Regions from separate parts of the Streptomyces yangpuensis genome, predicted to be linked through region 2. Evidence: riboswitches for the same ligand, from Rfam matches in the RefSeq annotation. Region 2 holds a riboswitch; the other holds the start of a gene.

Evidence for each region. Region 2 has a riboswitch for guanidine ahead of NRK68_RS33440 (Ohr family peroxiredoxin). Riboswitches for the same ligand answer to the same signal wherever they lie in the genome.
Region 1: it holds a riboswitch for guanidine, as region 2 does, so the genes downstream of both, NRK68_RS12800 (DMT family transporter) here and NRK68_RS33440 (Ohr family peroxiredoxin) in region 2, are expected to answer to the same signal.

What each region holds. Positions count from the first base shown of each region.
Region 1 is NZ_CP102514.1:2,807,154-2,821,232, reverse strand. Features, by position in the region: gene NRK68_RS12885 (M67 family metallopeptidase) at 1-87, shown strand, start outside; gene NRK68_RS36925 (putative leader peptide) at 165-272, shown strand; gene NRK68_RS12880 (MoaD/ThiS family protein) at 369-647, shown strand; gene NRK68_RS12875 (PLP-dependent cysteine synthase family protein) at 647-1,597, shown strand; gene NRK68_RS12870 (hypothetical protein) at 1,898-2,317, opposite strand; gene NRK68_RS12865 (MBL fold metallo-hydrolase) at 2,513-3,265, shown strand; gene NRK68_RS12860 (PTS transporter subunit EIIC) at 3,349-4,575, opposite strand; gene NRK68_RS12855 (PTS transporter subunit EIIC) at 4,928-6,223, opposite strand; gene NRK68_RS12850 (PTS sugar transporter subunit IIB) at 6,453-6,686, shown strand; gene rph (ribonuclease PH) at 6,889-7,614, shown strand; gene NRK68_RS12840 (hypothetical protein) at 7,791-8,171, shown strand; gene rdgB (RdgB/HAM1 family non-canonical purine NTP pyrophosphatase) at 8,179-8,793, shown strand; tRNA gene NRK68_RS12830 (tRNA-Leu) at 8,857-8,940, opposite strand; gene NRK68_RS12825 (HNH endonuclease) at 8,990-9,523, opposite strand; gene NRK68_RS12820 (HNH endonuclease) at 9,520-10,170, opposite strand; gene bcp (thioredoxin-dependent thiol peroxidase) at 10,326-10,793, opposite strand; gene NRK68_RS12810 (DUF3618 domain-containing protein) at 10,918-11,238, shown strand; gene NRK68_RS12805 (GroES family chaperonin) at 11,282-11,623, shown strand; guanidine-III (ykkC-III) riboswitch at 11,734-11,798, shown strand; gene NRK68_RS12800 (DMT family transporter) at 11,829-12,149, shown strand; gene NRK68_RS12795 (transglycosylase domain-containing protein) at 12,173-14,079, opposite strand, start outside.
Region 2 is NZ_CP102514.1:7,364,175-7,378,253, forward strand. Features, by position in the region: gene NRK68_RS33395 (RNB domain-containing ribonuclease) at 49-1,530, shown strand; gene NRK68_RS33400 (hypothetical protein) at 1,748-2,596, shown strand; gene NRK68_RS33405 (hypothetical protein) at 2,738-3,103, shown strand; gene NRK68_RS33410 (nuclear transport factor 2 family protein) at 3,315-3,773, shown strand; partial or broken gene NRK68_RS33415 (NmrA family NAD(P)-binding protein) at 3,770-4,606, shown strand; gene NRK68_RS33420 (TetR/AcrR family transcriptional regulator) at 4,673-5,296, shown strand; gene NRK68_RS33425 (amidohydrolase family protein) at 5,327-7,489, opposite strand; gene NRK68_RS33430 (type 1 glutamine amidotransferase domain-containing protein) at 7,574-8,350, opposite strand; gene NRK68_RS33435 (AraC family transcriptional regulator) at 8,528-9,541, shown strand; guanidine-III (ykkC-III) riboswitch at 9,547-9,610, shown strand; gene NRK68_RS33440 (Ohr family peroxiredoxin) at 9,693-10,148, shown strand; gene NRK68_RS33445 (hypothetical protein) at 10,135-10,632, shown strand; gene NRK68_RS33450 (WhiB family transcriptional regulator) at 10,729-11,019, shown strand; gene NRK68_RS33455 (aldehyde dehydrogenase family protein) at 11,429-12,913, shown strand; gene NRK68_RS33460 (GMC family oxidoreductase) at 12,928-14,079, shown strand, end outside.

The DNA.
Region 1 (14,079 bases), 4.6 Mb from region 2:
GGGCTCGGAGACTTCCAGTTCCGGTCGTACCGGATCGTCGACGGCGTGATCACCGAGGAAGAAGTGCAGGTCGTAGCAGCCTACTGACCACCATGCGAGCAGATGGCGTCCACGATGCGGGATCACACTCCAAACCGGGGACCGGGAATCGTTAACATGACCGCATGGTTCCCCACGACGTGAGCATCGAGACGCCCGGCAGGCTGCTGCTCGTGGCCCGGCTGCACGTCGACCTGTGCCGCCTCGCCAGCGCCATCTGTCCTGCCGCCTGAGCACCAGAGCCCCCACGCGCGGGGGGCCGACGAACCGCGCGCCCGTTTCCCCCGCACACGCACACCTGCCTACGTCCTGACGACTGGAGCCCAGCCATGGCCATCGAGGTCCGCATCCCCACCATCCTCCGCACCTACACCGACGGCGAGAAGGCCGTGAACGGTGAGGGCGCCACGCTCGCCGACCTCTTCGCGGACCTGGAGACCCGGCACAAGGGCATCGAGGAGCGCATTGTCGACGGCGGGCAGCTGCGCCGCTTCGTGAACGTCTACCTCAACGACGAGGACGTCCGCTTCCTCGACGGCATCTCCACCGCCCTCAAGGACGGCGACAACGTCACCATCCTCCCGGCCGTGGCCGGCGGATCGAAGTAATGCGCTACGACTCCCCGCTGGCCGCGGTCGGCAACACGCCGCTCGTCCGGCTGCCCCGGCTCTCGCCCTCGGAAGACGTCCGGATCTGGGCCAAGCTGGAGGACCGCAACCCGACCGGCTCCATCAAGGACCGCCCCGCGCTCCACATGGTCGAGCAGGCGGAGAAGGACGGCCGGCTGTACCCCGGCTGCACCATCCTGGAGCCGACCTCCGGCAACACCGGCATCTCGCTGGCGATGGCGGCCAAGCTCAAGGGCTACCGCATCGTGTGCGTGATGCCGGAGAACACCAGCCAGGAGCGGCGCGACCTGCTGGCCATGTGGGGAGCCGAGATCATCTCGTCGCCGGCCGCCGGCGGCTCCAACACCGCCGTCCGGGTGGCCAAGGAACTGGCCGCGGAGCACCCGGACTGGGTGATGCTCTACCAGTACGGCAACCCCGACAACGCGGGCGCGCACTACGCCACCACCGGCCCGGAGATCCTCACCGACCTCCCGTCGATCACCCACTTCGTTGCCGGCCTGGGCACCACCGGCACGCTGATGGGCGTCGGCCGCTACCTGCGCGAGCACGTCCCCGGCGTGAAGATCGTCGCGGCCGAGCCGCGCTACGACGACCTCGTGTACGGGCTGCGCAACCTGGACGAGGGCTTCGTCCCCGAGCTGTACGACGCCTCCGTGCTCACCACCCGCTACTCGGTGGGCTCCTCCGACGCGGTCACCCGCACGCGGGAGCTGCTCCAGCAGGAGGGCATCTTCGCGGGCGTCTCCACCGGCGCCGCCCTGCACGCGGCGATCGGCGTCGGCCGCAAGGCGGTGGCCGCGGGCGAGAGCGCCGACATCGTCTTCGTCGTGGCCGACGGCGGCTGGAAGTACCTCTCGACCGGCGTCTACACCGCGGCGACGACGGAAGAAGCCATCGAAGTCCTCCAGGGCCAGCTCTGGGCCTAGGGGGTGTCCCCCTGGCGGCACCCTGCTGGGCGGCACGGCTACCCGGGGGCTCCGCCCCCGGACCCCTGGACCCCTGGACCCCCGGACCTCCGGACCCCCGGACCCCCGCGCCTCAATCGCCGGCGGGGCCTGACATTGAGCCCGTCCGGCGTTAGAGGCGCGGGTCCGGGCGCCGCAGCCCGGGAAACGGAGAGAGGACCCGCAGCCCGTCCGCCTCCGGCCCGGGCGGGTCGTACACCCGCCACCACCCGCCGCAAGCGGATCTCCGGCTTTCTCAGGCCGCTCCGGCCGTTTCCGGCATCACCGACCGCCTCCCAGCCCCTTGATCTCGTCCCAGATCGCCGGGTCCAGCATCCCCAGCCGCGCCCGGAAGTCCCACAGCGACACCTCGTCCGGCCGGTCCGCCTCCAGGAAGGCCGCCCGCCCCTGCGCCCCCACCGTCCCCGGGGGCAGCGGGATCACCCCGGCCCGCCGGTCGTGGTACTTCGCGGTGATCCACGCGACCCGCGCCCGGTGCTCCCGTACCGGGCCCACGCCCAGCACCAGGCAGGTCCGGCCGTCCGCCAGGGTCCACAGCTCACCGGGCTGCGGGTGCGGGGGCCGGCCGGTGCCGTGCGCGGGCGGGGGGCGGCGGGGGACACCCAGCCGTCCCCCGGCGATCAGCATCACCAATGCCAGAGCCACGACCGCGGCCACCGCGGGCCACCAGGACGTGTCCATGTTTCGACCGTAGCCGCGCGGGAAGGCCCCGGCACGGCAACGTCCGTGCCCACCGTCGCTCCCCCGGGTGACAGCGCAGGTGATTCCCCCCACAACGGCCTGCCGCGGAGGAGCGACCGGACGTTTCGCGCCTTACGCTCGACCCACGCACGGCCCGCATTCCGTCCACGGACCGTCCACGGAGGTTCACGCTCCATGAAGCTCACCGTCGTCGGCTGTTCGGGGTCGTTCCCGTCCGCGGAATCGGCCTGTTCGAGCTACCTCGTCGAGGCCGACGGCTTCCGGCTGCTGCTCGACATGGGCAACGGCGCCCTCGGCGATCTCCAGCGCCACTGCGGTCTCTACGACCTCGACGCGATCTTCCTGAGCCATCTGCATGCCGATCACTGCATCGACATGTGCGCGTACTTCGTCGCCCGCTTCTACCGCCACGAGGGCGGCCGCTGCGGCACCATCCCCGTCTTCGGTCCCGAGGGCACCGAGAAGCGCCTGACCACGGCCTACGACGACGTCCCGGACGAGCGGTCGATGAGCGAGGTCTTCGACTTCCGCACCCTGAAGCCGGGGAGCTTCGAGATCGGCCCCTTCCAGGTCCGCACCGAGCGGGTCGCGCACCCCGTCGAGTCGTACGCCATCCGCGTCGAGCACGGCGGCCGCTCGCTCACGTACTCCGGGGACACCGGCATCTGCCCCGAGCTGGGCCGGCTCGCCGAGGGCGCCGACCTCTTCCTGTGCGAGGCGTCCTTCACGCACGGCAAGGAGGACATCCCGGACCTCCACCTCAACGGCCGCGAGGCGGGCGAGTACGCGCACGCCGGCGGTGTCGGGCGGCTCGTCCTCACCCACATCCCGCCGTGGACCGACCCCGCGCAGAACCTCGCCGACGCCCGCGCGGTCTACGACGGCCCGGTCGACCTGGCGTACGCGGGCGCGGTCTACGAGGTCTGAGCACCCGCCCGGCCGCCCGTACACACGCGGAAGCCCCCGCCCTCCCTTCCGGGAGAGCGGGGGCTCTTCGCTCGCGGGGCTGCCTACTTGGCCTCGGCCTTCTGCAGCTCGGCGAGCTCCTCGTCGGACTCGCGGCCCGGCGTGGGCAGGTTCCACTTGATGATCGCGAAGCGGAAGATCACGTAGTAGACCGCCGCGAAGCACAGGCCCACGAGGGCGAGCATCCACGGCTTCTCCGCGATGCCCAGGTTGAGCAGGAAGTCGACGAGGCCGGCCGAGAAGCCGAAGCCGTCGCGCATGCCCAGGGCCCAGGTGAGGGCCATGGAGATACCGGTCAGCACCGCGTGGATCGCGTACAGCACCGGGGCGATGAACATGAAGGTGAACTCGATCGGCTCGGTCACACCGGTGACGAAGGAGGTGAGCGCGAGGGAGAACATCATGCCGCCGACGACCTTGCGGCGCTCGGGGCGGGCGCAGTGGACGATCGCGAGGCAGGCCGCCGGGAGGGCGAACATCATGATCGGGAAGAAGCCGGTCATGAACTGTCCGGCCGTCGGGTCACCGGCGAGGAAGCGGGCGATGTCACCGTGGACGGCACCGTTGGCGGTGTCGAACGAACCGGCCTGGAACCACGGGAAGGAGTTCAGGAGGTGGTGCATGCCGATCGGGATGAGCGCACGGTTGGCGACACCGAAGATGCCCGCGCCCACGGCGCCCGAGCCGGTCAGCCACTCACCGAAGTTGTGCAGACCCGTACCGAGGACCGGCCAGATGAGACCGAAGACGATGCCCGTGACCAGACCCGCCAGGGCGGAGAGGATCGGGACGAGGCGGCGGCCGCCGAAGAAGCCCGCCCAGTCCGGCAGCTTGGTCCGGTAGAACTTCTGGTAGAGCAGTGCGGTGATGATGCCCATCACGACACCGCCGAGCACACCGGCGTTGACCGGCGCGTCGACCATGACGATCTTGCCGCCGACCACCTTGGCGACCTGGGGCAGGTTGCTGTCGGTGAAGGTGGCGAGGACCTTCTGGAAGACCAGGTACCCGGTGACGGCGGCCAGGGCGGTGGAGCCGTCCGACTTCTTGGCGAAGCCGATGGCGATGCCGACGGCGAACAGCAGCGCCATGTTGTCGAGGATCGCGCCGCCGCCGGCGGCCATGTATCCGGCGATCTTGAGGACGAACGTCGGGAAGACGTCCTTGTCGCCGAGCATGTCGTCCGCGCCCAGGCGGAGCAGGAGCGCGCCGGCGGGCAGCACGGCAACGGGGAGCATGAGGCTCCGGCCGATGCGCTGCATGACGGCCATCACGCCAGCGCCCTTCTTCTTCTCCGCCGCGGGGGCGGTAGCCGTGGACACAACTTCCTCCAGTGGGCAAGGCGACGCCGACAGGGAAAGAACGGGGGGCGGCGACGTCTCAGAAATGGGGGTACGAGGGCTCAGATAGGCCCGCGTGGTCTACACCAATCGTGGTGTAGACCAGTTGTAGCACGGTGAGGGTTAGATAAGGAACCTTCGTTTTCCTGTGGCCTACGCCACACGGAGCGGGGGTCCTCGCGGCCGCCCCCGCACCCGGACCTCCGGACAGGCCGAAGGCCCCCGGATCCGGGATCCGAGGGCCTTCGGCGACCGGGTCGAACGGCCCTGCGGGCCAAGCCGGTTACGCCTTGGTGTTCTCCGCCTGCATCGCCTCGATCTCCTCGTCCGACTCCCGGCCCGGCGTGGGGATGTCGAACTTCGTGATCGCGAAGCGGAAGACGACGTAATAGACGACGGCGAAGCCCAGCCCGATCGGAATGATCAGCCACGGCTTGGTGGCCAGCCCCCAGTTGATGACGTAGTCGATCAGACCCGCCGAGAAGCTGAAGCCGTCGTGGACGCCGAACGCCCACGTCACCGCCATCGACACGCCCGTCAGCACCGCGTGCACCGCGTACAGCGCCGGCGCGACGAAGAGGAAGGAGTACTCCAGCGGTTCGGTGATCCCGGTGACGAACGAGGTCAGCGCCACCGACAGCATCAGCCCGCCGACCTCCTTGCGCCGCTGCGGCTTCGCACAGTGCGTGATCGCCAGGGCCGCCGCCGGCAGGGCGAACATCATGATCGGGAAGAAGCCGGTCAGGAACAGGCCCGCATCCGGGTCACCGCTGAGGAACATGTTGATGTCGCCGTGCACCACCTCGCCGTCCGGCTTGGTGTAACTGCCGAACTGGAACCACACCGGCACGTTCAGGAACTGGTGCAGGCCGATCACCAGCAGCGCGCGGTTCGCGACACCGAAGATCCCCGCACCCCAGTAGTCCAGGCCCACCAGCCAGTCGGAGAAGCTCTCCAGCGCGGCACCGATCGGCGGCCAGACCCACAGGCACAGCGCGGCGAACGCGATCGCCACGAAGGCCATGATGATCGGGACGAGCCGGCGGCCATTGAAGAAGCCGAGCCAGTCCACCAGCTTCACCCGGTGATAGCGCTGCCAGAACCAGGCGGTCAGCAACCCCATGACGATGCCGCCGAACACCCCCGGATTCTGGAAGGTGTACTGGGCGAAGGTCTCGTCCGCCCCCAGGCAGCCGCCCCCCACGTCCTTCGTGCCGTCCGGGCAGGGCACGGGAAACGCCCGCAGCACGCTGCGGTAGACGAGGAAGCCGGCCACCGCCGCCAGCGCCGTCGAGCCGTCCGCCTTCTTCGCCATCCCGATCGCGACGCCGACACAGAAGAGGAGCGGCAGACCGAGGTCCGCGTTGAGCAGGGCGCCGCCCGCGGCGGCCATCACCTTGGCGATCTGGGGCCACACACCGGTGCCCTCGGCGTCGATCAGCCCCAGCCGGTTCAGGATGCCGGCCGCCGGCAGGACCGCGATCGGCAGTTGCAGGCTCCGCCCCATCTTCTGCAGCCCCTGGTAAAGGGTGTTGCGCCGCGACGGTCGCGGTACTGCGGCGGCGCTGCTCGCACTCATCGGCGTCTCCCTGACCGGCCCGGATTTTTTGGATGCGGCAGCAGTTGCGTGCACACTGGTGTAGACCAGTTGTGGGCAGGTTGCTGCTGATCGTCATCATTCGGCAGGGACCGGACACGCGCTCGCGTAGATGGGCCAACCGTGCGTTACCGTGACAACGCGGGCCGTGCGGAGGGCTCCATGTTCCGGCCGCTGAGACTCGTTCTTCGCATCACTCAGGGAGAAACACATGGCCACCAAGGCTGAGAAGATCGTCGCCGGGCTCGGCGGCATCGAGAACATCGAAGAGGTCGAGGGCTGCATCACCCGCCTGCGCACCGAGGTCATCAACCCCGACCTCGTCGACGAAGCGGCCCTCAAGGCCGCCGGCGCCCACGGCGTCGTCCGGATGGGCACCGCGGTCCAGGTCGTCATCGGCACCGACGCCGACCCGATCGCCGCCGACATCGAAGACATGATGTGATCCGGTGATCCGGTGATCCGGTGATCCCAGTGATCCCAGTGATCCCAGTGATCCCAGTGATCCCGGTGACCCCGGTGACCCGGACTCCCTGAGTCCCGGCCGCTCGGCCCGAACACCACCGAGCACCCGCAGCACCCGCAGACCCCGTCCCGCAACCCGGACGGGGTCTTCGCGCTGCCGGGCACCCACTAGGCTCGGACACATGTCTCGCATCGACGGCCGTACGCCCGAACAGCTCCGCCCGGTCACCATCGAACGCGGATGGAGCAAGCACGCAGAGGGCTCCGTCCTCATCTCCTTCGGAGACACCAAGGTCTTCTGCACCGCCTCCTTCACCGAAGGCGTCCCGCGCTGGCGCAAGGGCAGCGGCGAGGGCTGGGTCACCTCCGAATACTCGATGCTGCCGCGCTCCACCAACACCCGCGGCGACCGCGAATCCGTCCGCGGCAAGATCGGCGGCCGCACCCACGAGATCTCCCGCCTCATCGGCCGCTCACTGCGCGCCGTCATCGACTACAAGGCCCTCGGCGAGAACACCATCGTCCTGGACTGCGACGTCCTCCAGGCCGACGGCGGCACCCGCACCGCCGCCATCACCGGCGCCTACGTCGCCCTCGCCGACGCCGTCGCCTGGGGCCAGCAGAAGAAGCTCATCAAGGCCGGCCGCAAGCCCCTCACCGGAACCGTCGCCGCCGTCAGCGTCGGCATCGTCGACGGCGTCCCGCTCCTCGACCTCTGCTACGAGGAGGACGTGCGCGCCGAGACCGACATGAACGTGGTCTGCACCGGCGACGGCCGCTTCGTCGAGGTCCAGGGCACCGCCGAGGGCGAGCCCTTCGACCGCAAGGAACTGAACGCCCTCCTCGACCTCGCCGCCGGCGGCTGCGCGGACCTCGAGGCCATCCAGCGGGGCGCGCTCGGCCTGTAGCCGACCACCGTCGGCATGCGTCGGCAACCGCCGGACACCGTTCGGCGTCCCTACGGACAACGGGCGCGGGCGCACGGTCTCACCACCGTGCGCCCGCGCACTCGTCCTCGTGTCCGCATCCGCATCCGTACTCGTACTCGCACTCGTACTCGCACAAGTCCACTCGGGAGAATTGCATGAAGCTCCGCATAGCGGCAGTAGCCGTGGCAGCCGTCCTGACCGTCCCGGCCCTCACCGCCTGCGACGCCATCTCCACGGCGATGGACTGCGCGAACACGGCGGTCGCCATCACGGACGGCGCGAACGACCTCCAGCAGGCCGTCTCCCAGGCGGGCAACAGCCCCCAGGACGCCAAGAACGCACTCGACCAGATCGAGACCAACCTCAAGAAGATCGGCGACCAGACGGACAACGCCGACCTCGGCAAGGCCATCGACTCGATGAACACGGCGGTCAAGAACGTCCGTACCGCCATCGACAGCGGCAACACCGTCCCGGACATCCAGCCGGTCGCGGACGCGGCGAGCGAGATCTCCAAGGTCTGCACCCCGGGATAATGGGGGCATGACCTCGACGCCCAGCCGCCTGATCCTCGCGACCCGCAACGCGGGCAAAGTCTCCGAACTGCGCGCCATCCTCTCCGACGCCGGCCTGCCCCACGGGCTGGTCGGCGCGGACGCGTACCCGGAGATCCCCGACGTCAAGGAGACCGGCGTCACCTTCGCGGAGAATGCCCTCCTCAAGGCCCACGCCCTGGCCAAGGCCACCGGCCTGCCGGCGGTCGCCGACGACTCCGGCCTGTGCGTGGACGTCCTGAACGGCGCCCCCGGCATCTTCTCCGCGCGCTGGGCCGGCCGCCACGGCGACGACAAGGCCAACCTGGACCTGCTCCTGGCCCAGCTCGGCGACATCGCCGACGAGAACCGCAGCGCCCACTTCTTCTGCGCGGCGGCCCTGGCCCTGCCGGACGGCACCGAACGCGTCGTGGAGGGCCGCCTCCTGGGCACCCTGCGTCACGCCCCCTCGGGCACGGGCGGCTTCGGCTACGACCCGATCCTCCAGCCCCTGGGCGAGGCCCGCACCTGCGCGGAACTCACCGCGGCCGAGAAGAACGCCATCTCCCACCGCGGCCAGGCCTTCCGAGCCCTGGTCCCCTTCATCCGAGCCCTCCTGCCCTGACGGCCGGACACGCCGAAGGGCCTGCGAATCGAAAACAAGCTTCGATTCGCAGGCCCTTGAAAATGCGGCGGAAGGGATTCGAACCCTCAAGCCGTTTCACGGGCCACAGATCCTAAGTCTGCTGCGTCGCCGTTGCGCCACCGCCGCTAGCCGCCTGCCATGATAGCGGTCGCTGGACTGCCCAGGCCCAGCAAGATCAGGCGGCCTTGCGTCGACGTCCTCCTCGACACCATGTGCCGGTGATCGAATGGCAGTTGGGGCACAGCAGCCGGAGGTTCTCGCGTCGGTCGTCACTCCAGTCGCCGTTGATGTGGTCGACCTCCAGCGTCATCGGCCGACCTCGCCAAACGGGAGGCGTTCCGCACATCTCGCAGCATTCGGGTACGCCGACTTCGCGCAACGCGCGCAGGAGCAGATACGTTCGCGTGCGGCGCCGACCGTCCTGCTTGACGAGTATGTCCTCGGCCCGGCGCTCGGGAGTGGTGCCGGGCTTGCCCCGGTTGTGGGCCTGGCCCAGGAAGTGTTCGGTCGACAAGCCGTCCTCGTGGATCCACGTTTTGAGCGCTCTGTTCATGCCTCCCGACGGCACCTTGCCCAGGCGCCGCAGGGTTTCGGCGAGTGAGCCGGATGCAGCCACGGCCTCACGCAGCAGGGTGGCTTCGGGTTTCGCACGCCGCGCGTACGTCCGGCGCCGAGGTGTCGGACCGGTGGTGTCCGCGGCATCCGTCATCGCCGTCGGCCCTTCGCCCGGCCGCGGTACGTGTCCGTGCTGGAGTGGCAATTGGGGCACAACAGCCTCAAGTTCTCCGGGCGGTTGTCGCGCCAGTCCCCGTTGATGTGGTCGACCTCCAGGGGGAGGGGTGCGCCCATCCATACAGGGGCGACGCCGCAGTCGGCGCAGGAGTCCTCGGTTCCGAGTTCCAGCAGCGCGCGTCGGAGTGTCGAGCTCGGCGTGCGTCGAGGGTGGGGCGAGTGATCCACGCAGAGGATCTCGGCGGGCGTACGCCTCCGGTGGTTGTCTCGCATCCGATCCGTCCGGGGCTGTCCGGTGAAGTGCGAGGTGTCGATGCCGAGCGCGCGGACCCGGCGCGTGATGTGGGTGTGGTTTCCGCCCACCGCGTCGAGGCCCAGGCGCCGCAGGACCTCGTACATGTTGCTGGAGGCGCTCACCGCCTCCTCCAGGATCCTTCGCGTCCAGCGATTCCCCTCACGTTCGAAGTGCGAGGTGTCCACTTCGAGCTGGGCCATGCGCCTGCGCATGTACTCACGGGACCCGCTCTTCGGGTCCAGCCCGAGGTACTCCAACGCCTCCGTCATCGTGCGTGACGCGCGCGCCGCTTCCGACAGGCGTTCCTTCGTGTACGGGCTGATCGGCATGCCCGCCCCCCCCTCCGTGTATCCGGCCGCGTGTGCGGCTCTCGTACGGAGCAACGAGGCGATAGTCGGACGGTCACGGGTGGGGTCGTCCGATAAGCGGAGCGGGCCGGCCCTGTTCAGGGGCGGCCCGCTCCAAGAGGACGGGGGCAGGGGAGTCAGATGCCCAGGTCCTTGATGATCTTGGCTACGTGGCCCGTGGCCTTCACGTTGTAGAAGGCGTGCTCGACCTTGCCCTCCTCGTCCACGACCACCGTCGAGCGGATGACGCCCGTGACCGTCTTGCCGTACAGCTTCTTCTCGCCGAACGCCCCGTACGCCGCCAAGGTCTCCTTCTCCGGGTCGCCGACCAGGGTGACCTTCAGGTTTTCCTTCTCGCGGAACTTCGCGAGCTTCTCCGGCTTGTCGGGGGAGACGCCGATGACGTCGTAGCCGGCCGTGGCCAGGGCGTCCAGGTTGTCCGTGAAGTCGCACGCCTGCTTCGTGCAGCCCGGCGTCAGCGCGGCGGGGTAGAAGTAGACGATGACCTTGCGGCCCTTGTGGTCGGCGAGCGAGACCTCGTTGCCGTCCGCGTCGGGCAGGGTGAAGGCGGGGGCGGTGTCGCCCGGCTGCAGTCGCTCGCTCATCTGACAGTCTCCTCGGGAGGGGATCGGTACGTCACGAGACTAAGCTGACAGACTGTTCACGGCGGACTACGCCCCACACGATCACCACCACCACGACCACGACCACGACGACGGAGGCAGCGCGGTGTCGGAAGCCAGGACCCCCGCACAGATCGAGGCGGACATCGTCCGCCGCCGCGAGCAGCTCGCCGAGACGCTCGACGAGATCGGCGTGCGCATGCACCCGCAGACGATCATCGGGGACGCGCGGGCCCGGGTCGCCTCGACCGTCGACCAGACCGCGGGGCGGGCCTTCGCCACGGTGAACCGTGTCGTGACGGACGTGCGGGACGGTCTGCGCCACCCGGACGGCAGCCCGCGCCTGGAGCGCATCGTGCCCGTGGCGCTGGTCGCGGCCGGTCTGGTCGGACTGCTGGTCGTCTCGGCGCGCCACAAGCGCGGATGACCCTGCGCGGTACGGGACGGGCGCGGGCAGGTAGGTTCGTGGCGTGAGCGAGAACACCACCCACGACAAGCTGCCCATCCGCATGCTGCACGACCGCGTGCTCGTGAAGTCCGATCTGCCCGAGGGTGAGCGGCGTTCCGGCGGCGGCATCCTGATCCCGGCGACGGCCGCCGTGGGCAAGCGGCTGGCCTGGGCCGAGGTCGTCGCGGTCGGGCAGAACGTCCGGACCGTCGAGCCCGGGGACCGGGTGCTGTACGACCCCGAGGACCGTGCCGAGGTCGAGGTGCGCGGTGCGACGTACGTGCTGATGCGTGAGCGGGACCTGCACGCCGTGGCCGCGGAGCGGCTGGAGGGGTCGGACGACTCCACCGGGCTGTACCTCTGACCTTTGACGGGCTGTACCTCTGATCTCTGACCTCCGACCTCTGGACCTCTGATCGGACCGGTGGTCGCGCGCAAGGGCTGGTGGCCCGGGTCACCGGCCCTTTCCGCTGTCCTTTGCTACGGTGGGTGAGAACCCGACGAGACGCGCCGTACCGGGTACGCAAAGACGACGCACCCCGTATCGCTCGATTCTCGGAGGTGCCGTCATGGCCTGGGTTCTTCTTCTCCTCGCCGGTCTGCTCGAAGTCGGCTGGTCGATCGGCATGAAGTTCACCGAGGGCTTCACCCGGCTGTGGCCCAGTGTGTTCACAGCTGCCGGGATCGTGGCCAGCATGGTGCTGCTGTCCTACGCCGCGAAGACCCTGCCCATCGGCACGGCGTACGGGGTGTGGGTGGGCATCGGTGCCGCCGGTGCGGCCGTGCTCGGTATGGCGGTGCTGGGTGAGCCGGTCACCGCCGCCCGGATCTTCTTCATCTGTCTGCTGCTGGTGGCCGTGGTGGGGCTGAAGGCGACCTCCGGTCACTGAGCCTGCGGGTACGGCAGGAACGGCTACTCCAGGAACGCGGACGGCGGGCGCGGGCCCCCGATGACCCCGCCGCCGTCCCAGCCGCCCGAGCCGGCCCCGCCCTGGGTGCCCGCGGTGGTGCCGCCCTCGTCGCCCTGGCTGGTGCCGCCGTCGTCCTGGCCGCCCTGGGTCCGGCCTCCGGTGTCCTGGCCGCCCTGAGTCCGGCCGCCGCTGTCGCCGCCCCCGCCGTCCTGGCCCCCGTTGTCTTGGCCGCCCTGCGTCCGGCCGCCGGAGTTCTGCCCGCCGTCGTCCTGTCCGCCGCCGTCCTGGCCGCCGGACGGCGGGGTCGGCCGCCGGTCGGGGGGCGGGGTGCCGTCGCCCGGTGTCTCCTGCGGCGGGTCCGACTGCGTGGAGGGCGGCGGCTGGGGCTGCGCGGCGCCCGGCTGGAGGTCGAGTTGGAAGTCCACGGGGTCGGTGCCCTCCAGCGCGGTCTTCGTGTACGCGGCCCAGATCCGGGCCGGGTAGCCGCCACCGCCGATGCGGGACTCGCCGAGCGCCCCGTACAGCGACTCCAGGGTGCCGGTGTCCGGGTCCTGGCCCATCATGGCGACCACCGTGACGAGGTTGGGGGTGTAGGCCGCGAACCACGCCGAGCGGTCCAGTTCACCGGTGCCGGTCTTGCCCGCGGCCGGGTGGCCGGCGGCGAGGGCCGCCGTGCCGGTGCCGTTGTCCACGACGCTGACCAGCATGGACGTGGTGGTGTCGGCGGCCTCGCGGCTGATGGCCTGGACGGAGGGGCGCTCGGGCAGGGTGATCTTGTCGCCGCCCTTCGCAATCTCCTCCAGGAAGGTGTAGGGGGTGCGGCGGCCGTGGTCGGCGAGGGTCGCGTACGCCTGGGTCATGTCGAGGACGCTGGCCTGAAGGGTGCCGAGTGCCATGGCCGGGCCGGCCACGAAGTTCGGGGTGTCCTCGGGGATGCCGAGGTCGATGGCGGTCTTCTTGACCCTGGCGGTGCCGACGTCGACGGCCATCTGCGCGTAGACGGCGTTCACGGAGAGGTCGGTGGCGGTGTTGACGGTGATGTTCCCGTAGGAGACCTGGCCCTCGTTCTCCGGGGCGAAGCGGATCCGGCCGCCGACGACGGGTCGTTTGTTGTCGCCGTTGTAGACGGTGTGGGGGGTGATCCGGCGGCCGTCCTGGGTGCGGGAGTCGTTCTCGACGGCGGCCGCGAAGACGAACGGCTTGAAGGTGGAGGCGACCTGGTAGTCGTGCCGGGTCGCGTTGTTCACGTACTGCCTGGTGTAGTCGACGCCGCCGTACATGGCGACGACCTTGCCGGTGGCCGGGTCGATGGAGACGCCGCCGGCCCGGACCACCCGGTCCGCCTTGCGGGCGTCGGGGTCGAGTTTGCCGAGCATCCGGTCGTCGACGGCCGCGACGAAGACGGCCTGGTGGCGGCGGTCGATGGTGGTCGTGATCCGGTAGCCGCCCTCGGCCAGCGTCTTGTCGTCGAGGATCTTGCGGTCGAGGATGAACTCCTTGATCGCTTCGACGAGGTAGCCGCGCTGGCCGGACAGGCCGGCGGCGGCGCGCACCTTGCCGGGCTCGGGGAAGCCGGTGGCCGCGCGTTCGGCGGCGGGCAGCCAGCCCTTCTTGACCATGCCGTCGAGGACGTAGTTCCAGCGGGCGAGGGCGCGGGTGCGGCTCTGCGGGTGGGAGACGACGTCGAAGGCGCTGGGGGAGTTGAGCAGGGTGGCGAGGTAGGCGCCCTCGGCGGTGGTGAGGCTGCCGGCGTCCTTGCCGTAGTACGCCTGGGACGCGGCCTGGATGCCGTAGGCGTTGCGCCCGAAGTAGCTGGTGTTCAGGTAGCCCTCGAGGATGTACGCCTTGGACTTCTCGCGGCCGAGTTTGACCGCGATGAAGAACTCCTTGGCCTTGCGTTTGATCGTCT
Region 2 (14,079 bases):
CGGGTCGCCCGCCGTGCCGGCGGGCGGCCTCCGCCATACGCTCGGGGCATGCCACGCCGCCCGATGCGCATGTCCGAAGCGGCCAAGGCCGCGCTGGCCACCGCCCTGAAGAAGCTGCGGACCGACCTGCAGGCCCCCTCGGTCTTCCCCGATCCGGTGCTCGCCGCGGCCCAGGCCGCCGCCCGCGCGCCCCGGCTGCCCGACAAGGACGCGACCGACCTGCCGCTCTTCACGATCGACCCGCCCGGCTCGAAGGACCTCGACCAGGCCATGTACCTGGAGCGACGGCCCGGCGGAGGGTTCCGCGTGTACTACGCCATCGCCGACGTGGCCGCCTTCGTCACCGCGGGCGACGCACTGGACGCCGAGGCCCGCAAACGCATCGTCACCCTCTACTTCCCCGACGGCAAGGTGCCCCTGCACCCGCCCGTCCTCTCCGAGGGCGCGGCCAGCCTGCTGCCGAACCAGAAGGTCCCCGCCCTGCTGTGGCAGCACGACCTCGACGCCCACGGCGAGGTGATCACGTCGTCCGTGAGCCGCGCCCTGGTGCGCAGTACGGCCAGACTCGACTACGCGGCCGTCCAGCAGGCCATCGACGCCGGCACCGCCGCCGAGTCCGTCGCCCTGCTGCGCAACATCGGAACCCTGCGCGAGGCCGTCGAGGCCGAGCGGGGCGGCATCTCGCTCAGCCTGCCGGACCAGGAGGTCACCGTCGAGAACGGATCGTTCCGGCTGAGCTACCGGGCCGCACTGCCCGTGGACGGCTGGAACGAGCAGATCTCCCTCATGACCGGTATGGCCGCGGCCAGGATGATGCTGGACGGCGGCGGCCCCGGAATCCTGCGGACCCAGGAGCAGGCCCCGACCCACGAGGTCACGCGACTGCGCCACATCGCCCAGGGCCTCGGCATCGACTGGCCGCACCACGTCTCGTACGCCGAACTGATCCGCTCCCTCGATCCGCACCAGCACCGGCACGCGGCCTTCCTCCATGAGGCGGCCGGCGCCCTGTTGCTGAAATCGGTCTACAAGTCCTTCCGTGACCACGAGCACATCCCCGCGCAGACCGTCCACGCGGCGATCGCGGCACCGTACACGCACTGCACGGCGCCCCTGCGGCGGTTGGTCGACCGGTACGCCGGTGAACTGTGCGTGGCCGCGAGCGCGGACCGGGAGCCGCCCGAATGGGTGCTCGCCGCCCTGGCCGACCTGCCGAGCCGGATGGAGAAGGCCAAGGGGAACGCGGCGGACCGGCAATCGGTGGACCTGGTGGAGGCGGCGCTGCTCATGGACCGGGTGGGGAGCACCTTCGACGCGGTGGTGATCGACACGGACGCGGAACTGGCGCAGCCGAATCCTCGCGAGGGCCAGGTACAGCTGGCGGAGCCCGCCGTGCTGGGCAAAGTCGCCTCGGCCGCCGTCGACCTCGAACTCGGCGCGAACGTCCGGGTCCGGCTCGAACGGGCCGACCCCGCCTACCCCGACAAGAACAAGCGGGTGCTCTTCAGCCTGGCGCAGGACCAGGATTGAGGCCCAGAACCAGGACTGAGGCCCAGGCCCAGGCCAGGCCCAGGCCCAGGCCCAGGCCAGGCCCAGGCCCAGGCCCAGGCCCAGGCCAGGCCCAGGCCCAGGCCCAGGCCCAGGCCAGGCCCAGGCCCAGGCCAGGACCAGGACCACGCCCAGGACTGACCGTCCGCCCGGAGACCCTCGGCGGCGGACGCGGGCGGGGCTGCCGTAGCGTTCGGGCATGAGCACGCCCCCGCCCCAGCAGAACCCCGGCCCGTACGGGCCCCCGCAGCCCCAGGCCCCGTACGGCGGCCTGCCGTACACCGCGCAGCCCCCGCACCCGCACCCGCAGCCCCACCCCGGGCAGCCCTACCCGGGGCATCAGCCGTACCCGCAGCAGCAGCCGTACCCCGGCCAAGGCGCCTGGGGGCAGCCCCCGATGGGTCCGCCGCAGCGCAGGAACCGGACGGGCATGGTGATCGGGATCGTCGCGGCCTCGCTGGTGGCGCTCGGCGTCCTCGGGTTCGGGGCGAGCCTGCTGACCGGAGGCGGGGGCGGCTTCCCCGAGGCCACCCACAAGCTCGTCGTCCCCAAGACCCTTCTGGACGGCAAGTACACGCTGGACCAGGACCTTTCGGCCACCGCGGGCGAGGATGCCCTCAAGGGCACCTACGACTCGAAGATCCGCGACCCGAAGCCGGTCGTCGGCCAGTACAGCGCCAAGTCCCCGCAGGGCACGGGTGCGCTGGTCGTCTCGGGGATGTACGGCCGGTTCAAGGACCCGGCCGGGGCCCGCAGGAAGATGCTGGCCGGCGCCGGGGACGCCGAGGGCGCGACCGTGGCCGTCCCTGCGAAGGACATCACCCCGAACGGTTCCGACATCACCCTGTCCTGCCAGGTGCTGACCATGAAGCAGGGCGCGGCGGGTGGCTCCCTGCCCATATGCGCCTGGGCGGACGAGAACACCGGTGCCTCGGTCGGATTCGTGACGCCGGAGACCGCGCAGCAAGAGCCCGGTGCCATCGACCTCGCGAAGTTCGCCGAGGCCACCCTGAAGGTGCGCGCCGAGGCGCGGCAGCCGATCGGCTGACACCGGCGCTAAACGATCGCAGAGTTATGCCCAAAAGGTGACTTTCTGGAGTCTTCCTGGGTCGGATAGCAATGACGCGGCGCCTGGTACGGCCTGCCGACGGTCGGCGGCGAACCCAGTGCACCGAGGAAGGAACGTCCCATGATCCGCACCCGTTACGCCGTTGCCCTGGCCACCATGGCCGTCACCGCCCTGGCCGTCACCGCAAGTCCCGCCTCCGCCGCGCCCGGTGACACGGTCAACATGTGCGCCAGCGCGCTCACCCCGGACGGCTGGGTGGACGTCCAGTGGTGGAACAGCGCCGGGTGCGGCTCCGGCTTCACGCCCAACATGAAGCAGATCAAGGACCTGAGAGGCTACCCCGTCGGCACCCAGGTCAACGCCTGCGCGTCGACCTGGCCGCCCGCCGGCTGGACCATCGTCAGCACCTACTACTCGAGCGGCTGTCGCTACTCCGCCGTTCCCAGCTTCAACCCCAACACCTGGACCCTGAAGCGCACTTCCTGAGCCCCGCCGAAGGCCGTGGCCGACCCGTTCCGCGGGTCGGCCACGGCCTTTTCCGTGCCCTTCTCCACTGCCGGCGGGGTCACCGCCCTTGCTAAACGGACCGGCGGTCCGTAAGGTCGCGGTCATGCGGACTGGCGGTCCGTTTGTGTTCCCCCGGGCCGCCCCGCCGAGCAGAAATCGCCGCCACGCCGAGCAGAACGGAAGCTTCCTCATGACGACCCCCACGGAGCCCATGGAGCCCGCGGAGCCCATGGAGCCCGCGGAGCTGTACCGCCACGGCCTGCGCCTGCTGCTGGAGAAGGACATCCCCGCCTGGGTCGACCTGTGGGACGCCCGCGGTGTCCTCGAATTTCCCTTCGCCCCCGCCGGTTGGCCGGCCCGCCTCGAAGGCAAGGCCGCGGTCGGCGCGTACATGCGCGACTACCCCGACCACATCGACCTGCACGATTTCCCGGACGTGACGATCCATCAGACCACCGTCCCCGAAACGATCGTGGTCGAGATGCGGGGTGTCGGCCGTCTGGTCAAGACCGACACTCCCTACGACATGACCTACATCGCCGTGGTCACGGTCGAGAACGGGCTCATCACTTCCTACCGCGACTACTGGAACCCCCTCGCCGCATCCCTGACCGGCGTCGGGGCCGACCTCACCGGAGAGAACCGATGACGACCACCCACGCCACGCTGGTCATCGGGGCCACCGGCACCACCGGCCGCCGCGTCACCACCGGACTGATCGCCGCAGGACGCCGCGTCAAGGCCGCCGGCCGGAACGCCACCCCACTGGCGGGAGCCGACCCCGTCCGCTTCGACTGGAACGACCCGGCGACCTGGGCCGGGGCCCTGGACGGCGCCGACCGCGCCTACCTCGTCCCGCCCACCGGCGCTCCCGACCCCGCCGCCGTCATGCTGCCCTTCCTCCACGGGGCCCGCGCCGCCGGCGTACGCCGCGTCGTGCTGCTCAGCTCCTCGGCGATCCCCTCCGGCGGCCCGGCCGTGGGCCGCGTGCACGAGCAACTGCCCGCCCTGTTCGAGGAGTGGGCGGTGCTGCGGCCGTCCTGGTTCATGCAGAACTTCACCGGCGCCGCCCCTCACGCCCGCACCATCCGCGACGACGGAGCCATCCTCACGGCGTCGGGGGACGGCCGGGTCGGATTCGTCGACGCCGAGGACATCGCCGCCGTCGCCGTACACGCCCTGACCGCCGAACAGGCCCCGAACACCGACTTGATCCTCACCGGGCCGCAGGCCCTCAGCTACACCGACGTCGCCACGGTCATCACCGAGGTCACCGGCCGCACCGTCGTGCACCGGCAGCTGACCTTCGAGCAACTGCGCGACCGCTGGGCGGCCGAGATCCCGCTGGAGTTCGCCACCATGCTCGCGGCCATGGACCGCGCCATCGCCGCAGGCGCGGAGGACCGCACCTCGGACACCGTCGAGCGCCTCACCGGGCGCCCCCCGGGCACCCTGCGCGCCTTCGTCGAACGGGAGGTGCAGCCGCCCGCACGCACCGGCCGAATATCATTTCCAGGGGCCGGAGCGGCCGTAGACCGGGGAGGACCCGTGACCCCACGAGCGGAGCGTACGGAGGGCAGGGAGCGTACGGAGCGCGCGGACGCCCAGCGCAACCGAGAAGCCGTCCTGGCGGCCGCCGACGCCCTCTTCGCCGCCAGCAGCAGCCCCCACAGCGTGTCGATGGACGACATCGCCGCAGCCGCCGGCGTGGGCAAGGGCACCCTCTTCCGCCGCTTCGGCGACCGGGCCGGCCTGATCGCCGCCGTGATCACCTCCCGCCTCGAACCGCTGCGGCGCGCGGTGGGGGAGGTGCAGGAGCAGACCGGTTCCGACCCGCGGCAGCAGGTGCTGGACCTCCTCGACACCGCCCTGAAGTTCAAGACCGAGAACCGGAACCTCATGTCCGCCGCGGAGGACGCCGGGATCAGCAGCCCGTACCGGGCCGGGCACTACGGATGGTGGCACGAAACGCTGCGCGCGGCGCTCGACCGGGTACCGGGCGTCCACGACCCGGACTTCACCGCCCACGCCCTGCTGGCCGCGATCCGCGCCGACCTGGTGACGCACCTGATCGACGAACGGCAGATGTCCCCCGACGGCTTGCGCTCCGCACTCGCCGCCCATGTCGCCGACGTCCTCGGCGGCAGCCCACCGGAGCCCGGCCGTTCCTGAAGGAGGCCGGGATCCGGTGGGTGCCCGCCGTCAGCCGGTGCCGGGCCCGGCCGCCGGCATGACGTGGCCGAGCAGACCCTCCCGCACGTACGGCCCCTCGCAGTCGGCCCGGTTGGAGACGAAGTGGTCGAACACGGACGGTATGTAGCACCGGTAGAGGGGGACCGAGCCCGGCACCGCCTTCGTGTACACGTACCCGACCGCGCCCAGGGGCTGTTGACCCTCGCAGCCCGGGTCCGGCGTCAGCAGCGAGTGGTTCGCCACCTTGCACTCGTAGAGCCGGACCGTGCCCGGTGCCGGGTCCCGCAGCACCTTCCAAACCGCCTCATGGGTGAAGCCCGCGGGCAGCGTCCGTGAGGAGGCCAGATGCCCGGCGTGCGGGCGGTAGCCGCGGACCAGGGGCTCGTAGGGGGTGGTGTGGTCGCTCGTACGCTCCCACATGCGCAGATAGCCCTCGGCGCCCCGCATCAGCTCGTCCACCACGTCCTGGCCGCCCGTGACCCGGATGTCCTCGATCCAGTCCGGCACGAGACCGTAATGGGCGCCGCCGCCGTCCGTGTTGACGTCCCAGACGCGCGAGCCGGTGACCTGCCGGTCGAGGACCGAGCCGCCGTCGGCACTGCGGAACGGGTAGCGGACAGGATCGCCCGCCGCGGCCCGCGGTCCGGGCAGCCAGGCGAAGCCGTTCATGTCGGTGCCGAGGCCGTAGCCGGCACCGTACCGGGCGCGCAGGGCGGCATGCTTGCGCGCCTCCGCGGCGAACGCGGGGGCCTCGTACATGTGGCCGGTGATGAAGCCGCCCAGGCGGTAGACCCGCTCGGTCCAGTTCTCGTCCATCCAGCCGTGCGTGGACAGGACACCGGAATAGCGCTCGGCTTCGAGGATCCGCAGAGCCTGGCCGGCCGCCTTGACGCTCATGTGGTCGATCTCCAGCATCATGCTGCGCTTCATCATGCCCAGCACCGCGTACTCGCCCAGCGCCGTCAGGCCCCGGCGGTTGCACTGGGCCTGGGCCGCCTGCAAGGAAGCACCGTACTCCGGCAGTTCCACCCCCTCCGGCAACGCGCCGCGGATCCTGGCCCGCGCCTCGGCGTCCGTCTCCGCGTCGCCCTCGGCGCCCACCGTGCCCGCCGCGTGGGCGTGCGACGCGCCGGCGTCCCCGGAGTGCTCGGCCTGTGCTGCGGCGAGGCCGAACCCGATCGGATTGTCGTGCTCGGGTCCCGGGCAGGGCTCCGTGCTCCAGAAGGTGCCCGTCGACAGGAACTGGCCGACGTTGATGGCCATGCCCTGGGTGCCCGAGTCGAACCGGACACCGCACAGGGCGTTGTCGAACTTGTGGCACAGGAACATGCTGCGCACACCCAGACCGTGCAGCTCGTCGAGGCCGCGGTCGATGTCGGCCATGGTGCAGCGGGCGCCGTCCAGCACCTGCTTGCAGCCGAACGGTTCCGAGGTCTCCACCCCGAGGACGACGGCGAGCTTGCCCTCCTGGATGACCCTGCGCGCCTGGTCGGGTTCGGTGACGACCCGGAACCAGCCCTTGCCCGGGCCGCCGTACATGGCGTCGACGTAGTCCTGCAGTTCGTACGTCTTGCGGATCTGCAGCCTGATCGCGGTCATCTCGTCACAGCCGCGGTCCTTGAAGAAGTACAGCGAGCAGATGACCCCGTTGGTGACCATGTCGTTCACCAGGATCCGCTGCCCGCCCCGCCAGGCCCGCTCCACCCACGCGTAGTACGTCTGCTGGTGGGTGGAGGAGTCGTGGGCCGGCCAGTCGCGGAAGGTCGGCCAGCCGTTCGGGTCGTGCCGGCCGTCACCACCCTTGGTGATCATGTCGAAGAGAGCGAGGACACCGTTCGGGTAGTGCTCGGGGCAGTCCTTGAGGGCGTCCGCCGCACCGCCCGTGGAGAAGACCTTCCCGCAGACCAGCCGTCCGCCGAAGCCCTCGTCGGACATCAGGTGGACGTGCCCGTCGACATATCCGCGGACGCGGCCCTGCGCGTCGGTCCCGGTGAACGGCTCCCCGGTGACGTTGACCTGCGAGTCCGGCGCCGGGCGCGCCACGGGCTCCCACCACCGCGAGCCGGCCGAGGCGCCGGCCGCCGTCGCGGGGCCGAGCGCCAGTGCGACCAGCGCGAGGACCAGGCCGATCAGGAGGTACCGGCCTCGCCCCGATGCTCTTCGTCGAGTCATCCCCATCTCATCCCATCCCATTCACGAAGCGTGCACGACACTGCGGAGATGGTCTTTCGGGCGGCCGTCCGGACCCCGGCCGGCTCACCCCGCGCGGTCCGCCGTTCCCGCCGCCGCGTGCGCCCGGACCAGCGCGAGGTAGTCCGCCGCGAGGCGGTGGCAGTCACCCGGCCACCGCGCCGATACGTAGTTGCCGTCCGTGACGGTGAAGCCGCGCCCGGGCCGGGCGGCGGTGTCGCGCACGGGCAGAGGCGGACCGGCCAGGAAGTGCCGCGGATCGGCGAGCGCCGCCGTGACCTCCTGCTGCACGGTGGTCCGGTACGTGCGGTAGTAGCGCCCCAGCCACAGACGGGTGAGGTTCCACCCCGTCAACTCCAGCAACGACGTCAGGGCCGTCGTCCGCCTGCCGTGGAGGACCGAGCGCCCCGTCGCGGGATCCTTGGCCCGGGCGGCGAGCAGCACTCCGTGGCAGACGGCCCCCACCGGCAGCCCCCGGGCGAAGATCCCGGCGAACAACCGCTGGGCGGTGGCGTTTTCGAGGAGCGTCCGCATGCCCGGCGCGTGACCACCGGGGACGAAAAGGCCCGTGACGGCGTCCGGATCGACGTCCGCGTACGCGCAGGGAGCGAGGAACGACGGGTCCTCGGTGAGGCGCCGGTATGCGGCCAGCTCGGCCCGGCGGGTCATCAGCCAGGGCGACAGCCACGAGAAACCGAGGTCCGTGAGCCGGGGATCGGCGAGCGCGACCTTTCCGTCAGGGGTCGCGAAACGCACCTCGAAGCCGGCGTCCCGCAACGCGGCCCAGGGCACCGCCGCCTCGGTGGGGTCGTAGTCGCCCGCGGGGAGCAGGAAGAGAATCACGGCGTACTCCTCTGGTGTCCGAAGGACGACGCTAAGAGCGGCCCGCCGCGCCGTCATTGACCCCCACGGCCAAGGCGTTGACTCCCCGGACCGGTCCTGCCCCTCCCGTGTCTTCCCGCGCCGGACGGCCCGCGGACACCCTTGACGGGGGTGGTGCGCCCGCATTGACTGACGGCCGTGTCCACCGCCGAGCCGCCCTCCGTCACCGCGTCCTACGCCCACGCCGTCCTGAGCGCGTCGGCCCGGGGCGGGGGCGGGGGCGGGGGCGGGTCCGGTCCCTGGGCCCTGCCCACGGACCGGCTGGAGTACGGCGAGATGCGCGCCCTGTGGGACGGGGTGCTCGCCGCCGGGGACGCGGGCCCCCACACCGGCCTCCTGGTCGGCGACCTCATCCGGCCCGACGGCCTGCACATCCTCGGCCACCTCATCCTCACCTGCGCCAGCCTCGCGGAGGCCGCGGAGGCGGCCGAGCGCTACCACCCGCTGGTGAGCCAGGCGGGCACGGTCACCCTGGAGCGCCAGGGCGGCGTCGGCCGGATCGGCTACCGGCCGACCGTCGGACCGTCCGCCATGCACCCCCAGCAGGTGGAAGCGGTCGTCAGCAGCATGGTGCGGGCGGCCCGCTGGATCGTGGGCGACGACTGGACACCCCTGACCGTGTCGTTCGCGCACGCCCGCGCGGGGGCCGCCGAGCCGTACGCGCGGGTGTTCGGCTGCGCCGTCGCCTTCGACGCCGCGGAGAACGCGATCACGGTCGCGGACGCGGACCTCGACCGGCGCCGCCCCGTCCACGACCCGGTGCTCAACGCCCTGCACCGGGCCTACGCCGACCGTCTCCTCGCGCGGCTGTCCGCGGCCGGGACGGTGGCCGGAGGCGTCCGACGGTGGCTCGACCGGGCCACGCTGGAGGACGCGAGCCCCGAGGGCCCGGCCCGGCAGCTCAACCTGAGTGTCCGCAGCCTGCGCAGGGCCCTGCACACCGAGGGCACGTCGTGGCGCGCCCTCCTCGATGCCGCCCGCCGCGCCCGGGCCCGACGGCTCCTGGAGACCACCGACCTGCCGCTGGACCGGATCGCACCGCTCGTCGGGCTGAGCGGTGCGACGGCTTTGGTCCGGGCCTTCACCCGGTGGGAGGGGCTTCCGCCGGGGGCGTACCGCAGCCGGTTCCGGGCCGACACTCCGCGGTGCTAGATTGTGCGGCGGCCGGATCCCAGGCCCCGGACGAGATGCGCCGTACCCGGTTACGCACGACGACGCGCGAGGTGCTGCCGCACGAGCGGCACCGCCCGCTGTCCGCACCCGGGCAGTGTCCTCGTCGAGCAAGATGGGCCGTACGAACGCCATGACCGTGCCACTCACCCGCAGCCTGTACCGGACGACCGCGCACGCCTCGGGGGGCCGTACCGGAGCCGTCCGCACGGACGACGGACGCCTGGACGTCCGCCTCGCGCCGCCGCGCAAGAAGGTACCCGGCACCACCAACCCCGAGCAGCTGTTCGCGGCCGGTTTCGCAGCCTGCTTCACCTCCGCGCTCGCGGAAGTCGCCGCCGAGTTCGGGGCGGACGCCTCCGCCGCGCGCGTGGCGTGCGAGGTGGAGCTCGGTACGACGGACACACCCGCCGGATACGGCCTCGCGGTGTCCCTCACCGTCAGCCTGCCGGGGTGGCGGGCGGCGGACCTGCAGCCCCTGGTGCACAGGGCGGACGCGGTCTGCCCGTACTCGCAGGCGGTGCGCGGCAACGTGCCACTGACGCTGCTGGCCGTGGACGACACCGCCGCCACCGATGACCGCGCCTGAGCCGGAGCGGGAGCGGGCGCCGGAGCCGACGGCCGGCGGTCGGGCGGAGGGCCGAGGCGACGGCCGGGCCGACGGCGTCCCGGTACCCGGGCGCGGTGCCTGGCTGCGGCGCGGCATCAGCCGCGACGGCGGACCGCTGATCGAAGACCCGCCGGACGGCGAAGTGGTGTGGCTGCAGGCCGGGCCGTACTACGCCGACAGTCGCGGTTTCGCCGGTACGACCTCCTTCGACGGCTCCCGCGTGCGCTTCCACCACGTCACGGGTGAGCCCGGCGACGACACCGGCACCTTCCGGTGGGACGGCGCGGACCTCGTCGAGCGGGGCACCAACCCGGACGGCAGCACCTTCCTGGAAATCTGGACCCCGCTGCCCGGGGCGGACGGCGCCGCCGGTTCCTGGTCCGGCCCGGACCACCACGTGGTGCGCGTCGGCCGGCACGTGGTGCACGTCGACTCCCGGGCCGGTACGTACTGGCGCCTGTGACCCGGGGAACCGGCGGCGCATGGATGCGCCCGTTCCGGTGATACGCGCCGGAACAGGCGGTCACGACGGACCGCCCCTGCCGGAAGGAACCCGGGCGTGACCGACAACTCCCGTACGGACGTACTCCTCCACCCGCGGATGCTCGACGCCCGGCACGACGCACCACTCGACGGACCGTGCCGCTCCGGGGCGCGGGACGTCTTCGAGCCGGCCGTGAACGAGCGGGCCGAGGCCGTCCGGGAGCGCGAAGAGGCCGCCAAGGCGGTCTGCCACCGGTGCCCGGTCCGGCTCCCGTGCCGCCGCCACGCCCTGGCCGACCGGATCCCGCACGGTGTGCGCGGTGGCCTCACCCCGGACGAGCGCCACCTCCTGCTGGCGAACACCTGAGGCACGTCCGGCCGTACGACCGGCGGCTGACGCGACGACGTCTGCGGCAGCCGCGGTCGGCCGGCCGCCCGCGCGGCAACCGGGGGCCCCGGGATCTCCAGGGCCAAGTACCTCACCGAGTGGCTGGGCACTTCCGGCCTCGTGCCCGACCCGCGCACCGGCCGGGCCGAGCCGCCGGACCCGGAGTGTCTGCGCCCGCTGCTGTCCCGGCCGTCCCGGCGGCCTCGGACGTCCCGGCCGGGGGGTGTGACGCAGGCCCTGCGGCCCAGCCCTCCGCGGAGCCACAAGGAGTGACTCCCGTCACTTCCAGTGACTGTTGGGACATGTCTTCCGAGGACCGGGGCAAGCGCGCCCGAGCAGCACCACCGCGGGGACGCCGCGGTGGCCGGAATCGGAGGTACAGCGCGTCGTGTCCGAGCAGACGACCATCCACATCGCGGGAACGTGGCGTTCCGCGATCTCAGGAGCCACCCGAGAGGTCTTCGACCCGGCGGACGGCACGGTCCTCGCCGTCGTCGCCGAGGGCGGCACCGCGGACACCGACGCGGCCGTCAGCGCCGCCCGCTCCGCCTTCGACGGCGGGGAATGGCCCCGAACCCCCGTCCTGGAACGGGCGGCCGTCCTGCGCCGCACCGCCGTCCTGCTCCACCGCGACTGCGAACGCCTCGCCCTGCTGGAGAGCCGCGACGCAGGCAAGACCCTGGAAGAGGGCCGGGTGGACGTGAACTGCGTCGCCGACGCCTTCCTCTACTTCGCCGACCTCGTCTCCGGCGAGAGCGCGGGCCGCGTCGTCGACGCGGGCACCCCGGACGTCCACAGCGTCGTCGTCCACGAACCCGTCGGGGTCTGCGCGCTCATCACCCCCTGGAACTACCCGCTCCTCCAGGCCTCCTGGAAGATCGCCCCCGCCCTCGCCGCGGGCAACACCTTCGTGCTCAAGCCCAGCGAGATCACCCCGCTGTCCACCGCGGCCCTCATCGGCCTGCTGGTCGAGGCCGGACTGCCGGCCGGCGTCGCGAACCTGGTCACCGGCCCCGGCGACCCCGTCGGCGCGCGCCTCGCCGCCCACCCCGACGTCGACCTCGTCTCCTTCACCGGCGGTCTCACCAGCGGCACGAAGGTGATGCGCGCGGCCGCCGACTCCGTCAAGAAGGTCGCCCTCGAACTCGGCGGCAAGAACCCCAACGTCGTCTTCGCCGACGCCTGCGCCACCGAGGAGGGCTTCGACACCGCCGTCGACCAGGCCCTCAACGCCGCCTTCATGCACAGCGGCCAGGTCTGCTCCGCGGGCTCCCGGCTCATCGTCGAGGAGAGCGTCGCCGAGCGCTTCGTCGCCGAACTCGCCCGCCGCGCCGACCGGATCCGCCTCGGCCGCGGCACCGACCCCGGCGTCGAGTGCGGTCCGCTGGTCTCCGCCGCCCAGCGCGAACGCACCGAGGAGTACGTGGCCTCCGCCCTCGCCGAGGGAGCCGTGCTCCGCTCCGGCGGCGTACGCCCCGACGGCCCCGGCTACTTCTACCGGCCGACCGTGCTCGACCGCTGCCACCGCGGGATGCGCGTCGTACGGGAGGAGGTCTTCGGGCCCGTCCTGACCGTCGAGACCTTCCGCACCGAGGCCGAGGCCATCGCCCTCGCCAACGACACCGAGTACGGCCTCGCCGGCGCCGTCTGGACCTCCGACGCCGGCCGCGGCCGCCGCGTCGCGGGCCGGCTGCGCCACGGCACCGTCTGGATCAACGACTTCCACCCCTACCTCCCGCAAGCGGAGTGGGGCGGTTTCGGCAAGTCCGGCACCGGACGCGAACTGGGCCCCTCGGGCCTGGCCGAGTACCGCGAGACCAAGCACGTGTACCAGAACCTCGCCCCGCGCCCCGTGCGCTGGTTCGCGGGCTGAAGGAGGAGCACAGCATGACCACCCCCCCACACCATCCCACCCCGGCGGAGCACGAGTACGACTACGTCGTCGTCGGAGGCGGCACCGCCGGCTCGGTGATCGCCTCCCGCCTGACCGAGGACCCCGACGTCACCGTCGCCGTCATCGAGGGCGGGCCCAGCGACGTCGACCGTCCCGACGTGCTCACCCTGCGCCGCTGGATGGGCCTGCTCGGCGGTGAACTCGACTACGACTACCCCACCACCGAGCAGCCCCGCGGCAATTCGCACATCCGCCACAGCCGCGCCCGCGTCCTCGGCGGCTGCTCCTCGCACAACACCCTGATCTCATTCAAGCCGCTCCCGTCCGACTGGGACGAGTGGGCGGAGGCGGGGGCCGAGGGCTGGCACGCGGCCGCCATGGACCCGTACTTCGACAAGCTCCTGAACAACATCGTCCCGGTGGCCGAGAAGGACCGCAACGCCATCGCCCGCGACTTCGTCGACTCCGCGCAGAGCGCCCTGGGCGTGCCGCGCATCGAGGGCTTCAACCGCAAGCCCTTCCACGAGGGCGTCGGCTTCTTCGACCTCGCCTACCACCCCGAGGACAACAAGCGTTCCTCCGCGTCGGTGGCCTACCTCCACCCCGTCATGGACGAACGCCCCAACCTCCGCATCCTGCTGGAGACCTGGGCCCACCGGATCGAACTCGACGGCACCCGGGCGCGCGGAGTCCGCGTACGCGCCGCCGACGGTACGGAGTCCCTGGTCACCGCACGCCGCGAGGTACTGGTGTGCGCCGGAGCCGTGGACACCCCGCGCCTGCTGCTGCACTCCGGCATCGGCCCGCGCGCCGACCTGGAGGCCCTCGGCATCCCGCCGGTCCACGACCTGCCCGGGGTGGGGGAGAACCTCCTGGACCACCCCGAGTCGGTGATCGTCTGGGAGACCGACGGCCCGATCCCGGACAACTCCGCGATGGACAGCGACGCGGGGCTCTTCGTCCGCCGCGACCCCGAATCCGCGGGACCGGACCTGATGTTCCACTTCTACCAGGTCCCCTTCACCGACAATCCCGAGCGCATCGGCTACGAACGGCCCGCGCACGGAGTGTCGATGACCCCCAACATCCCCAAGCCGCGCAGCCGCGGCCGCCTCTACCTCACCAGCGCGGACCCCGAGGTCAAA